Victivallis lenta: one gene and its partner. The protein of the gene in region 1 binds, or shares a complex with, the protein of each later gene. Links are inferred from orthologs where the notes say so. Each region holds a gene or a part of one and is shown in the gene's direction. Other genes may lie near its edges.

What was found.
Region 2: the proteins of FYJ85_RS14945 (region 1) and FYJ85_RS12510 are in contact, whole or in part, in a crystal structure (PDB 6PL5), measured with the Thermus thermophilus proteins. The link is inferred for Victivallis lenta from one-to-one orthologs. Residues at the interface, in WP_223903423.1 of Thermus thermophilus: Phe161, Val165, Phe168, Val169, Leu172, Pro198, Tyr199, Glu202, Tyr211, Arg212, Asp213, Gln220, Val221, Gln223, Ser224, Ile226, Ala227, Ile228, Gly229, Ser230, Gly266, Phe267, Val270, Leu274, Tyr277, Gly278, Leu281, Phe285, Leu289, Arg297; in WP_223903432.1 of Thermus thermophilus: Arg4, Ile5, His6, Leu8, Ala9, Phe12, Ala15, Leu16, Leu19, Gly20, Arg22, Ala23, Trp24, Leu26, Gln27, Val28, Tyr31, Tyr34, Leu36, Leu43, Thr45, Asp47, Lys156, Gln157, Gly158, Ser160, Val184, Leu201, Glu202.

The regions. Positions count from the first base shown.
Region 1 is NZ_VUNS01000017.1:101,652-108,085, reverse strand. Bases 1-2,871 are described here. They hold FYJ85_RS14945 (FtsW/RodA/SpoVE family cell cycle protein), read left to right. Parts: upstream 1-777; coding sequence 778-1,965; downstream 1,966-2,871. Other genes in these bases: FYJ85_RS14940 (hotdog domain-containing protein), read left to right, coding at 2,546-2,871; FYJ85_RS14950 (adenylosuccinate synthase), read left to right, coding at 1-699. Outside these bases: more of FYJ85_RS14940, read left to right, coding at 2,872-2,923; FYJ85_RS14935 (metallophosphoesterase), read left to right, coding at 2,920-4,371; FYJ85_RS14930 (hypothetical protein), read left to right, coding at 4,448-4,693; FYJ85_RS14925 (GntR family transcriptional regulator), read left to right, coding at 4,989-6,113. UniProt on the Escherichia coli protein: Peptidoglycan polymerase that is essential for cell wall elongation. Also required for the maintenance of the rod cell shape. Functions probably in conjunction with the penicillin-binding protein 2 (mrdA).
Region 2 is NZ_VUNS01000013.1:37,217-43,778, forward strand. What follows is about bases 1,807-4,805. They hold FYJ85_RS12510 (penicillin-binding transpeptidase domain-containing protein), read left to right. Parts: upstream 1,807-2,356; coding sequence 2,357-4,255; downstream 4,256-4,805. Other genes in these bases: mreC (rod shape-determining protein MreC), read left to right, coding at 1,807-1,809; FYJ85_RS12505 (hypothetical protein), read left to right, coding at 1,807-2,360; FYJ85_RS12515 (Gfo/Idh/MocA family oxidoreductase), read left to right, coding at 4,326-4,805. In the rest of the region: FYJ85_RS12495 (NAD(P)H-dependent flavin oxidoreductase), read left to right, coding at 1-904; more of mreC, read left to right, coding at 937-1,806; more of FYJ85_RS12505, read left to right, coding at 1,806-1,806; more of FYJ85_RS12515, read left to right, coding at 4,806-5,546; rbr (rubrerythrin), read left to right, coding at 5,658-6,194; FYJ85_RS12525 (DJ-1/PfpI family protein), read right to left, coding at 6,447-6,562. UniProt on the Escherichia coli protein: Catalyzes cross-linking of the peptidoglycan cell wall. Responsible for the determination of the rod shape of the cell. Is probably required for lateral peptidoglycan synthesis and maintenance of the correct diameter during lateral and centripetal growth.

The DNA.
Region 1 (6,434 bases):
GCGGCCGACTACCTGAAGGATTATGTCTGCGACACCGTTTATCTGATCAACGACGCGATCAAATCCGGCAGGAAGATCCTCTGCGAAGGCGCGCAGGCCGCGCTGCTCGACATCGACCACGGCACCTATCCGTTCGTCACGAGCAGCAACACGGTCTCCGGCGGCGCCTGCACCGGAGCCGGCATCGCGCCGCAGAAGATCCGCGATGTCTGGGGCGTCATCAAAGCCTACACGACCCGGGTCGGCGAAGGCCCGTTCCCGACCGAGCTTTTCGACCAGGACGGCGAAACGCTGCGCCAGGTCGGCCATGAGTTCGGAGCCACCACCGGGCGGCCGCGCCGCTGCGGCTGGTTCGATGCGGTCGCCGGACGATACGCCTGCATGGTCGACGGCGTCAACAAGCTCGCGGTGACCAAGCTCGACGTGCTCGACAGCTTCGACAAGATCGGCGTCTGCGTCGCCTATGAGATCGACGGCAAGGTCACGAAGGAGTTCCCCGCATCGGTCGAAGAACTCGCAGCGGCCAGGCCGGTGCTCGAGTGGCTGCCGGGCTGGAAACAGGACATCAGCGGCGTTTCAAGCTACGACGAGCTGCCGGAGAACGCGAAGAAGTACCTTGAACGCATTACCGAGCTGGTCGATTCCGAGCTCGCCATCGTCTCCGTCGGCCCCCGCCGCGACCAGACCTTCGAAATCTGAACGGCAAACTAACGATAACACCGGGGGGCGAAGCGGAATAAATTCCGTTTCGTCCCCCTTTTCAGTGAAAAGCGGTTCATGACTGCGAAAAGGAAACAACAGCCGGATTACGGCCTGCCGATGCGTCTGCTGCACTACCTCGGCAGCTTCGATTTCGTTCAGGTCACGGCGCTGCTGTTTCTGATTGCCGTCGGGCTCGTTTTCATCTACTCCACCGGCGTGCAGATCGGCACGGCGACCGCCCTGCAGGCCTTCAACCGCCAGCTGCTGTGGGTCGGGAGCGGCACGCTGCTCTGGCTCATCGGTTCGATGCTGAACCTGCGGCGGACCGAATACAAGGTTCTTTCGCTGCTCTTCTATCTGTTCACCCTCGTGCTGCTGCTGCTGCTGCCCTTCGTCGGGCAGAAGGTCAACGGGGCGGTCAGCTGGCTGAATATCCCCGGCGTCGGTTTCCGGCTCCAGCCCTCCGAATTCGCGAAGCTCTCGCTGATCATGCTGCTGGCGGCGATGTTCTCAACCGCGGTGTTCTCGGTGAACAAATTCTTCTGCCTGCTGCTCTCCGGCATCACCGTCGCGATTCCGCTTGTGCTGATTCTGAAGGAGCCCGACTTCGGCAGCGCCCTGATCCTGCTGCCGATTTATCTGGCCATCGTGTTCTGCGCGGGGCTCAAGTGGCGGTACATCATTTTCGTCTCCGTCACCTCGACCGTCGGATTCGGCCTCATCGTCGCCAACGAGGTGCTGAAGATACGGCCTTTCCTGAAAGGCTACCAGCTGAACCGCATCCTCGCGTTCCTGCATCCGGAGGACTTTCTCGCCAGCACCGGCTACCAGCCGTGGCAGGCCTACCTTGCGGTCGCCTCGGGCGGACTCACCGGGAAAGGCATCGGCGAAGGGACCCAGAACTCCCTCGGCTTCCTGCCCCAGATGGCGGCCAACAACGACTTCATCTTCTCGATCATCGCAGAAGAGACCGGCTTCATCGGCTGCGCGCTGATTTTCCTCGCCTACCTGCTGCTGCTCTACTCGATCCTGCGGACCGCGTTCCTGACCGATGATCCGTTCGGGCGCTATCTCTGCATCGGCATTGCGGCAATCATCTTCACACACTGCTTCATCAACATCGGCATGAGCATCGGCCTCACGCCGGTGACCGGCCTGTCGCTGCCGTTCGTCAGCTACGGCGGCTCCTTTTTCCTGATGCTGATGGCGGCCTGCGGACTCATCCAGTCCGTGTACCGCCACCGCGACGACGGCAAATCCTGACCGTCTTTCCGGCTTCATTCACCTTACGCGGGAAAAATTTTCCAAAAAAATTAGACAAATCTAATTTGCGTGCTTGCAAACCGCTTTTGCGGTGATATAGTAATGGTGTTCTCCGGAAAAGAAACGGGCACTCTTTTCCCCGCCCTCCCCCGGATGCTTTTTCTGCATTTTCAGCATCCGCGGGAGGGTTCTTCTTACCCAATCCCATTCCCCCGGGCATGGCGGCGGCATATCCGTTCTGCCGCCGCAGCACCCCATGTTCCCGAAATTCCGGGAAGCTTTATCGGCAACCTGCGCAATGCAAACCTGCGCCCGCCATCCGGAAAGAAAGAAGCCGGATGCAGGGAAAACATCCGGCCCGGGAAAAAGGGAATAGGGAACGAAGAATCCAAACCTCCGCGGGAACTGCGGAATATCCGTTCTTCGCTATTCAACATATACTGTCGAACGCAGGTTTTCAAGCCATTTGATAAAAAAATATCTATATTTATATACTTTATCGATATTCCCCCCCTTTCCGGTTTGCCGGCGGCGGCCAATGGAATTATATTGATCCGGCAAACAGGGAGGATGCAGCACCATGAGTCAATCACCGGAACAACTACCGTTCTTTCTCGGTTCCCGGCTGGTAAAAGAGCTCGACCTCGGCGTCGGCGGCAATCTTTACGGCGGCCGGATGCTCGATTTTACAGCCGAACAGGCGGCGATTCACGCGGCCCGGTGTACCGGGGAATCCCATCCGGTCGGCTACCGGTTCTCCGAATTTTACCTGACGCGGCCGGTCAAGGCCGGCGAAATCCTCGATTTTTATGCGGGCAAGCCGGAGTTCGGCCGCAGCAGCGTCACCTTTTCGATCGAAGCCCGGGTCGGCGGTGAGCGAGCGCTCCGCGGCGAATGCACCTTCGTGGCAATCGGTCCCGACGGCCGGAAAAAAGCCCTGAAGGAGCGGAAACCATGAGCATCCGCCTCGCAGTCGTCACCGATATTCATTATTCCGGCGGCCCGAACCGAAGGAATCCCGGCCGGAAGGGAGCTTACGGGGCCCTGCTGCTGAAACGGTTCCTGAAACTGCTTGAAATCGAAGGCTGGCCCGATGCGGTCATTGCGGCCGGCGACCTCATCGACCCGGCAATGGCCGGGGACCGCGCCGCAATCGGCCGCCTGAACGAGCTCGGCGCCCTGCTGCGGGAAGTGCCGGTGCCGGTCATCGCCATTCCCGGCAATCACGATCTTCCGCCCGCCGCATTCTATGAATGCATTCCGAAGCCGCCGGAGTATATTGAGATCAAGCGCACCAGGATCATCCCGTTCCTCGACCCGGAGCGGCCCGGCTGGAACGCCGAGCGGCTGCCGGAGGAGCTGGCGAAATTCGACCGGGCGCGTTCCGGTTTCGACGGACAGCTCGTGGCACTGCAGCACGTACCCGTTTTTCCGGCCGGGACCGGAAACTCTCCTTACGGCTACCGGAACCGGGACGAAATCATCGCAAAAATGCACGCGACCGGCTGCGTGCTCTCCATCTCCGGCCACCATCATGCCGGGAGCGAACCGGTTTTCGACGGGAAGGCCACGTTTCTCTGCGCGCCGGCCCTCTGCGAGTCGCCGTTCTCTTTCGCCCGGATCGAACTTGACGACAACGGAACAGTCAGATACGAAACCGATTCATTCCGGCTTCCGGACGGTTTCGAATGGTTCGACCGCCACACGCACACGCCGTACGCCTACTGCGGGGAAAATATGGATTTCGAGGCGGAAAAGGAGTTGATGGAGATGTTCAATCTCGCGGGCTGCGACGTGACCGAACACAGCGGGCAGCTCTACTTCACCAAGCGCGGATTTTTCGGTTTCGACTGGTTTTTCAACGGGTTGCGCGAACCGTATGCGGTGAACCGGCTCCCGGACTTCCTCGCATATTGCCGCTGTTTCGGCGACGAACGGTTCCGGGCCGGCTTCGAAGTCGATATCACCCGGAAGTGCGAACCGGTCATGACAACCGCACTGCGTGAAAATGCGGCAGCCCTGATCGGGGGAATTCACCATCTTGACCCGAACTGTCCGCCGGGAGAACTCGGGGAGCTCCATCTCCGCATGATCGAAGCGTACGGCCGGGCCGGAATTCCGGTACTGGCCCATCCGCTGCGAATTCTCCGCAAGCGGGGCATCGACCCGGAACCGTATTTCGACCGTATCATCGCGCTGCTGAAAACATACCGCATGGCGGCCGAAGTCAATTTTCACCATAACAGCGCGCACCCGGAATTCACGCGGCGCGCGCTGGCGGCCGGAGTGAAGCTCAGTTTCGGAAGCGATGCGCACCACCTGTCTGATTTCGGTTTTCTGCAGCCGCACATCCGCCTCTTGCGGAGCCTCGGTTTCGACGGCGACTGGCACGATATTCTGTATTGAAACCGGCTGCCGCATCTTTCCGGCTGGATTTTTTGAGAAAAGGTACTATATTAGTGACAGGAAAGGAGCTGTTCGCATGGCTGACGCATCGAAAAACAACACCGCCCTGCTGCTGGGCATGGGCTTGGACGGCCGGGATGAGCATCGCCGCATCACCCGGGGCGACAACTTCTGCCTGGTCGGCGGCTCCGAGGAAACCCATGAGAAAATGACTGAGACCGCCGTCAAATTCAACGAAAAGCTCTCGAAACGCGGCAAGCGACTCGGCGAACTCTCCCGCGAGGAGTTCACCGATCTGATCCGCGAAGCCTCCGGCAAATAAGCGCACGCCGCCCTCCGTGTCCGGCGCTGTTTTCCGAAGTGTATCACTTCATTGTCATACAGTCTTCCGTCAGCGGCCCGCAGTTCCCCCCGCGGCCGGGACATCCACACTCCTCACCGCACATGCCCGATCAATGAATCGCCCTTCTCCCTGGCCAAACCGCACAGCGGCGCGGGGACATCGATTTTTGAATTATTTTTCATTTTCCTATTGACATTCTTTTTATTTCTGGTATAATTAATACAGAAATACACCAAATACAAAGTGTATTACCAATAAAAAGAAAACGAAATTCATGGATAAATACGACAACATCATCAAAGAGTGCCGCGATCTGGTCGAGAGCCTCCCGCCGGGAGCAACGGTGCCTTCCGTACGCCGGCTGATGAAGCGCTTCGGCGTCAGCCAGCTCGTCATCACCCAGGCGATGAACGAGATGAAGAAGGCCGGCCTCATCGTGTCGCAGGTCGGCCGCGGCACCTTCAAAGCGCCTGCCGACAACCGGGAGAACTGTCCGAACGGCGTAGTGTCCCTGCTGCTGCCGGACTGGCAGTCCAGCTTCACGGCCGCAATTCTCACCGAATTCGCCCGCCATTTCACGGCTTCCGGATACACATTGAAACCGTGCTACCACAACTACGGCATCGAACGCGTCACGCCGGAAATGCTGCCGGCGGAAAGCGATGCCCTTATCGTTTACTGGCACTGGGATTTCGACCTCAACACCTGGGAACACCTGGCACGGCTGGACTATCCGGTGGTGCTGATCAACAGCGCACCGCAGGGACTCGGCATCAATGCGGTCAGCACCGATAACGAACTCGGCGGCGCCATGGCGGCCGGCCATTTCCTGAACAACGGCCACACGAAAATCGGCATGATGCTGACCCAGCCGCAGCTCGACAGTACGGTTTCACGCCGGAACGGATTTGCAAAATACCTGATGGTCAATGGAATCACTCCGCTGATCATCGACTGCAACACCCGCCCCGGCGAGCAATCCAGCGCCCGCGCCTACGAAAAAATGATGCAGCTCGGGCGCAGCGGAACCTTCGACTGCACCGCCCTCTTCTGCGACTCCGACCTCGGCGCGCTCGGCGTTATGCGCGCCTGCCATGAACTCGAACTCTCCGTTCCGAACGATCTCTGCATCATCGGTTTCGACAATATCCCGGAATGCGGATTTTTTCACCCGGCACTCTCTTCAATCGACCAGAACCTCGGCGAGTGGGCCGTCGCCGCCGAGAAGATCATCCACGCCTGCCGCAACGACCCGCAGGTACGCCGGACCGGCCGTCAGACTCTGATTGCGCCGTCGCTGGTGCTGCGGGAGAGCACCCGGCGCTCCGCCGCCGGAGAAACGGTCATCCCCTGGAAACGGCCGGAAGGGTTTCCGCACGGAAATATTGCCGCCCGGTAAAACCGGAATCAATCGGTCACCATTTTCCGCGCCGGAAGAACGTGTTCCGCGCACGGGCAGAATATCGAATTGTCCCGAAGTAAAAAAAGCAGGAGAAACAACCAGAAAAAACAAACATCCGGCAGCCGAGTCCACTCGCCGGCTTAACTCTTTTCCATGATACGACATTTAAGGAGGTTTTATAAAGAAGATATATTTCACGTTGATCGAGCTGTTGGTGAATATGTCACATATATAACCGCAATTGCGTATAATACCGGGTATGTGAAACAAAACAGCATTGCCGCCCGGCAAAAAAGCGCGGTATGCGCCGCGCAGCGG
Region 2 (6,562 bases), on another replicon or contig:
CGCCGGCGGCTTCGGCTGCCTGGCCGGCGGCAACGCCCCGTGCGACATCCTCGAAAAGCAGATCCACCAGCTCCGGGAGCTCACGCCGAACAATTTCGCGGTGAACCTCATCACGATCGCCCCGGCCTACAAGGACCACCTCGCGATGCTCGACCGGGTCAAGGTGCCGTACATCATCTTCGCCGGCAGCTTCCCGAAGGAGAAGGAGATCGCCGCGGCCAAGGCCACCGGCGCCAAGGTGCTCTGCTTCGCCTCGACCGTCTCCATCGCCGAGCGCATGATCCGGTTCGGCGCCGACGGCATCATCCTCGAAGGCAGCGAGGCCGGCGGCCACATCGGGCATGTTTCGAGCATGGTTCTGATCCAGCAGGTGCTTTACAAATTCCACAAGGAAATTCCGATCTTCATCGCCGGCGGCATCGGCACCGGGAAAATGATGGCGCACCTGCTGACCATGGGTGCGGCGGGCGTCCAGCTCGGCACCCGTTTCGTCATGACCGAGGAGTCCACGGTCCACCCGGCCTTCAAGGAGGCTTTCCGCCATGCGAATGCCCGCGACGCGATCTCGACGCCGCAGTACGACCAGAAGCTCCCGGTCGTCGCTGTGCGCGCGCTGCGCAACAGGGGGACCGACCTCTTCGGGCAGCTCCAGCTCCGCCTGCTGCGCGAGCTCGAAGCCGGCACGATCCACCGCGCCGAAGCGCAGGAGGAAGTCGAGAAGTTCTGGATCGGCGCGCTGCGCCGCGCCGCCGTCGAAGGCGACGTGGACAACGGCTCCCTGATGGCCGGCCAGTCGGTCGGCCTCGTCGACAAGGTCATGACCGTCCGCGAGCTCATCGACGAACTGCTCGAAGGGGCGGAGGACGAACTCGTCGAACTCAAAGCGAAACTCTGCGGCTGCTGACCGCACACGGAAGCGGGAGCTGAGCATCATCGATGAAGGAACCGGGCAAACAATCCGACCGCAGAGTCGTTTTCGCAGCGACGGTTCTGCTCGCGCTCCTGCTCGCATTCGCCGGGTACCGGGCGCTCCGCCGCAGCGCGGGGCTCCTGCTCGGCGATTTTTTCTACCCGTATCTGACGCTGACGCAGCTGGCGACGCAGGGGGTTTCGGAGCAGTCGCTGCTGCTCCTCTCCCGCACGGAGCTCGCGGCCAAAGCCGAAGCGCTGATGGCCGAAAACCGTACCCTCGCCGTCCGGAGCCGCGAGGCCGGAACACTGGCGGAAGAGAACGCCGAACTGCGGCGGCTCCTGACACTGCCCGCCCCCGTCGCGTGGAACTACCGCGCCGCCCAGGTGATTCTGCGCGACCCGATGTTCTGGCGGGAGCGGTTCCTCATCAGCCTGGATGCGGATTCCGGCGTGACGCCGGGCGCAGCGGTGATCGCGGCGGGGCCGGACGGCGTTCCGGCGCTGGTCGGAATCGTATCGCGCGTCGGCCGCCGGAATGCCGAGGTCGACACCCTGTTCGCATCGTCGCTGCGGCTCTCCGCCGCATTCGAAAACGGCAGCACCGGCTTTCTGAATACGGGTGAACGCCAGCCGGTCGCCGGCAAGCTCCCGGTCGGACACCTGCCGGTCAACGTCAAATTCACGCCCGGCGAAACGGCGCTGACCACCGGCTACGAAGCCGGCATTCCGCGCGGGATTCTGATCGGCCGCCTCAGCACGGTCGACGAGGTCGATCCGGATTTTTCCAGTGCGCAGCACATCTCCGGGCTGCTGACGCCCCATGCGGATTTCGACAATCTGCGCTTCGTGACCGTCGCGATCCCGACCGGCGCGCCGCCGGAGGAGAACCGGCCATGAGGACGGTCTACGTCTTCGCGCTTCTCGGTTTCGCTTTTCTGGCCGAACTCCTGGCCGGGAGGCTCGATCTGCCGTTCTTTCTCGCCGCGCTCGTCGTCTATTACGTCTCGCTGACCACATCGCTCGGAATCGGTTTCGCCGTCTCGATCGGCTTCGGCATTCTGCTCGACCTCGCCTACGGGCGGGATCTGCCGGTGACGGCGGCGATTCTCGCGGCCGCGCTGCTGGCCGGCAAGCTGATCCGGCTCAAGGCGCCGACCCATCCGTTCGAGACCGCGCTGCCCGGCATGGGAATCGCGCTCGTCGCCATTCTCGGCGGCGGGATCGTCCGGCTCTCGCTCTCGACCCAGCCGGAACAGGTCGACGAATTCCTGTGGGAGCTGATCTTCTTCGGCGCGCTCGGGCTTTTCCTGATGCCGCTCCTGACGCTGCTCTTCGACGCGGCCGGCTCCCGGCTCGGACTCGGCGCCGCCATCTGCGAGCCGAAAGCGAGCTTCGAACGGCTGCGGCCGCGCCGGGTCCGCGAACCGCGTGGAGGGAAAAACCAATGAGCCCGAACGCCAGACGCCCCGCCCCGCGCCGGGAAAAGAAGCCGGCGCAGGGACTCCTGGAAACCGAACACCTGCGGCTGCTGATCTTCGGCGGAATCATTCTGCTTGTCTTTCTCATCATGATCGTGAAGCTCGGTTATATCCAGACCCGCGCGGTGGACAAGAGCAAGGAGGCCATTTCGCGCCAGTCGCTGCGGCGGATCCGCATTCCGGCTACGCGCGGCAAAATCTACACGCGGGACCTCACGCTTCTGGCCGGCGGCAGCAGCGATTCGAATCTGGTCATCTACCCGCAGGAGATGCAGGTGAAAGGGTCGCAGGGCAAAACCGTCAGCGCGATCTTCGACGCGGCGGAGACCATTTCCAAAGCATTGCGGCGGACGAATCCTCTGACGAAGGAGGACATCACGCGCCATCTGAATTTGCAGCCCGGGCTGCCGCTCGTCCTCTTCCGCCAGTTGACCCAGCCGGAGATCGCGCGCGCGCTCGAGAGCGGACGGTCGCTGAAGGGCGTCGGGCTCGAGTCGGATGAATCCAGAACCTATCCGGAGGGAAAGCTTGCGGCCCACATCATCGGCTACACCCGGCTTCAGGACCCGCAGAGCGCCAGCGACCGGCGCGACTTCTCCTATTATGTGCCGGACCGCATCGGCGTGGAGGGGATCGAGCGTGCCTTCGACCTGCTCCCGGGCTCCGACGAAGACGACGAGGCCCGGCCGCCGGGCCTGCGCGGCCTGCCTGGTTACTCGCTCGTCCAGGTGGATCATCTCGGTTTCATCCAGAACAAGCTGATCAGCAAGATCGAGCCGCGGCACGGCAACAACGTGATCCTGACCATCGATTCGCGCGCCCAGAGAATCGCCGAATCGGTCATCGCCGGGAAACGGGCGGCGATCGTGGTGCTCGACGCCGCGAACGGCGACGTGCTCGCCTCCGCCTCGAGCCCGAGCTACGACCTGTCGGCAGGCTTCACCCCGTTCATCCGGGCGGATTACTACCGGAAGCTCCTCGCCGACCCGGACCGGCCGCTTTACAACCGCGCGCTGCTCGGCAACTACACGCCGGGTTCGATCCTGAAGCCGCTGGTGGCGCTGGCATTCCTGAACTCCGGCGTATCGCCCGCCGAAATCGTGAATTGCGACGGGTACACGCAGATCGGCAACGCGCGCGTCCGCTGCGCCGCACGCAACGGTCACGGTCCGCTGAATCTCGAAGGAGCGCTGGCCAAATCCTGCAACGACTACATGATCGAACACGCGCTGAAAACCGGGCTCAACCCGATCGCCGAGGTGCTCCGTTCGGCCGGCATCGGCCGCCGCACCGGGATCGAGCTGCCGGAGCTGGCCGGAACCTTCCCCTCGGACGCGGAAAAGCGCAAGCGCCAGAAAATGCGCTGGACCAATTACGACACCGGTCTGCTTTCGATCGGCCAGGGCATCATTACGCTGACTCCGCTGCAGGGGGCGGTCTACGCCGCCGCCCTCGCCAACGGCGGAACCGTCTGGAAGCCGCACGTGGTGTACCGCGTGGTCGATTCGAACCGCAGTCCGCTCTACGAACGCAAGGCGGAGCCGGTGGGCGAGCTCCAGGCCGGGCGTTCGGCCCTCGACGTCGTCCGCCGCGGCATGTTCGACGTCGTCAATACGCCGCGCGGCTCCGGCCGCGAAGCGAAGGTGGAGGGGCTCGACCTCTACGGCAAAACCGGGTCGGCCGAAGTCGGCCCGCTGAGCAGCCGGTTCCTGACCACCTGGTTCATCGCCTTCGTCACCTACCGCGGCAGGACCTACTCCTGCTGCGTCATGGTCGAAGAGGGCAAGTCAGGCGGCCGCAGCTGTGCGCCGCTGGCGGCGGAGTTCTTCCGGCGCTACCTGCTCGAGACGCCGCGCTCGACTTGAATGTCCGGGGGACAAACACTATTTTATTTCGGCGCGATTCACAATTTTTCAACAGGAGAGGCTTTTCACCATGATCAATGTCGCCGTTATCGGGGTCTCCGGATTCGGAGCCGTGCATTACAATGATTTCGTCCGGGAACATGCGGCGGGGAGAGTCAACGTCGTCGCCGCCACCGTCATCAACCAGTCCGAAGAGGCCGAGAAGTGCGCCTTTCTCCAGTCGATCGGCTGCCGGCTCTTCACCGACTACCGCGTCATGCTCGAGGAATTCCGCGGCAAAATCGACATCTGCTTCATTCCGACCGGAATCGCCATGCACTGCCCGATGACCGTCGCGGCGCTCGAATCCGGAGCAAACGTCTACGTCGAGAAGCCCGTGGCGCCGACCGTCGAAGAGACGCAGATCATGAAGGAGGCCGAAAAGCGGACCGGCAAATTCGTCGCGGTCGGCTACCAGACCATGTACCAGCCCGAAACCCGCCGGATCAAGGAGCTTCTGCTGGCCGGCGCCATCGGCAGGCCGCGGATCTTCAAATCCTACACGCTCTGGCCGCGCAACGATGCGTATTACAGCCGGAACAACTGGGCCGGAATGCTCTCCGTCAACGGCAAATGGGTGCTTGACAGCCCGTTCACGAACGCGATGGCCCACTTCCTGAATCTGCTGATCTTCTATGCGGGCACCAGTTTCGAGGGGACCGTCGACCCGGTCGAAGTGCAGGCCGGGTTGTTCCGTGCCAACCGGATCGAAACCAACGACTTCGCCACGATCAGGATCAAAAGCGCGCTCGAGCAGCAGATCTATTTCCATGTAACCCATGTCTGCGAAAAAAACGTGAATCCGATCTCGCGCATCGAAGGCGACGCCGGAACCATCGACTACGACGAGCAGCGCACCGTCGTCACGCTCAAAAACGGCGACACCGAGGAGTTCGCCTCCACGCCGCATGACGAAATGCGCAAGCACATCTACGACGCGCTGCTGAAGCGCATGGAGGACCCGAAGCAGTTCATCTGCACGCTTGACCTCGCCTCGAAGCACACGCTGATCTCGAATGCCGTCTTCGACTCCGTTCCGAACCGCGACATTCCGCAGGAGGAGGTCCGCACCGTCACCGAAAACGGCGTGAACCGCCGGGTGGTTCCCGGCATCGACGACGCGATCCGCCGCGCCTTCGAAGAGAGCCGCCTGGTCGACACCCGCGACTTCGCCTGGGCCGTTCCCGGAGAACCGTTCGCTCTCGCCGGATACCGCGGATTCACCGGGCGGCTCATCAAAAACAGCAAATAATTCATTTTTTTCCATTTTCGCATTTGCATTTTTGATAACTATTACTATATTTAAAGCAATGACAAGCCCGTTTCGTTATGAAACAGCAACATAACTCAAGGAGAGTGAAAGATGGCTGACCTCAAGAACAGCAAGACCGCCGAAAATCTCGCACATGCGTTCGCCGGAGAATCCCAGGCCCGCAACAAGTACACGTACTTCGCCGAAGTCGCCCGCGCCGAAGGTTACGAGCAGATCGCCGCGATCTTCGAAATGACCGCCAACAACGAGAAGGAGCACGCGAAGCTCTGGGCCAAGGAACTCGGGCTCATCGGCAGCACGGCCGAGAACCTGAAGGCCGCCGCCGCCGGCGAACATGGCGAATGGACCGAAATGTACAAGGATTTCGCCAAGGTCGCCGAAGAGGAAGGGTTCAGCGCCCTCGCCCGCAACCTCGAGCGCGTCGCCGCGATCGAGAAGCGCCATGAGGAACGCTACCTGACGCTGCTGAAGAACCTCGAGGACGGCGAAGTCTGGGTCCGCACCGGCGAAAACCGCTGGGAGTGCCGCAACTGCGGACACGTCTACATCGGGCCGAAAGCTCCGGAAGTCTGCCCGGTCTGCAAGAAGCCGAAAGCGTTCTTCGAGCTCGAAGCCAGGAACTACTGAGCGGCTTCAGCCGCTGATACGATATCATCCCCGGGCATGGACACGGGACCGCGGATATTCCGGGTTTGAGTTTTATCTGTCCCGCAAGGCGGCAGAAAGGATAAAGCAAGCCGGGAAAGGCGGAACGGGTTCATACCCGAAAGCGATACCGCATGATACCGGAAGGGAGGCGTCCGCGCCTCCCTTTTCTGCTTCCGGCAATACTGAAAGGCGGCAGAACGGAGGCGCGAAAAAACGCCTCAGAAAAGCGTATTACTTCAAAAGCTCAAGCAGCTGGCGCAGCCACTCCGGATGCGCCGGCCATGCCGGGGCGGTGACGAAATGTCCGTCGGTCACAGCTCCGGTCATCGGCAGCTCGACGTAAGTCG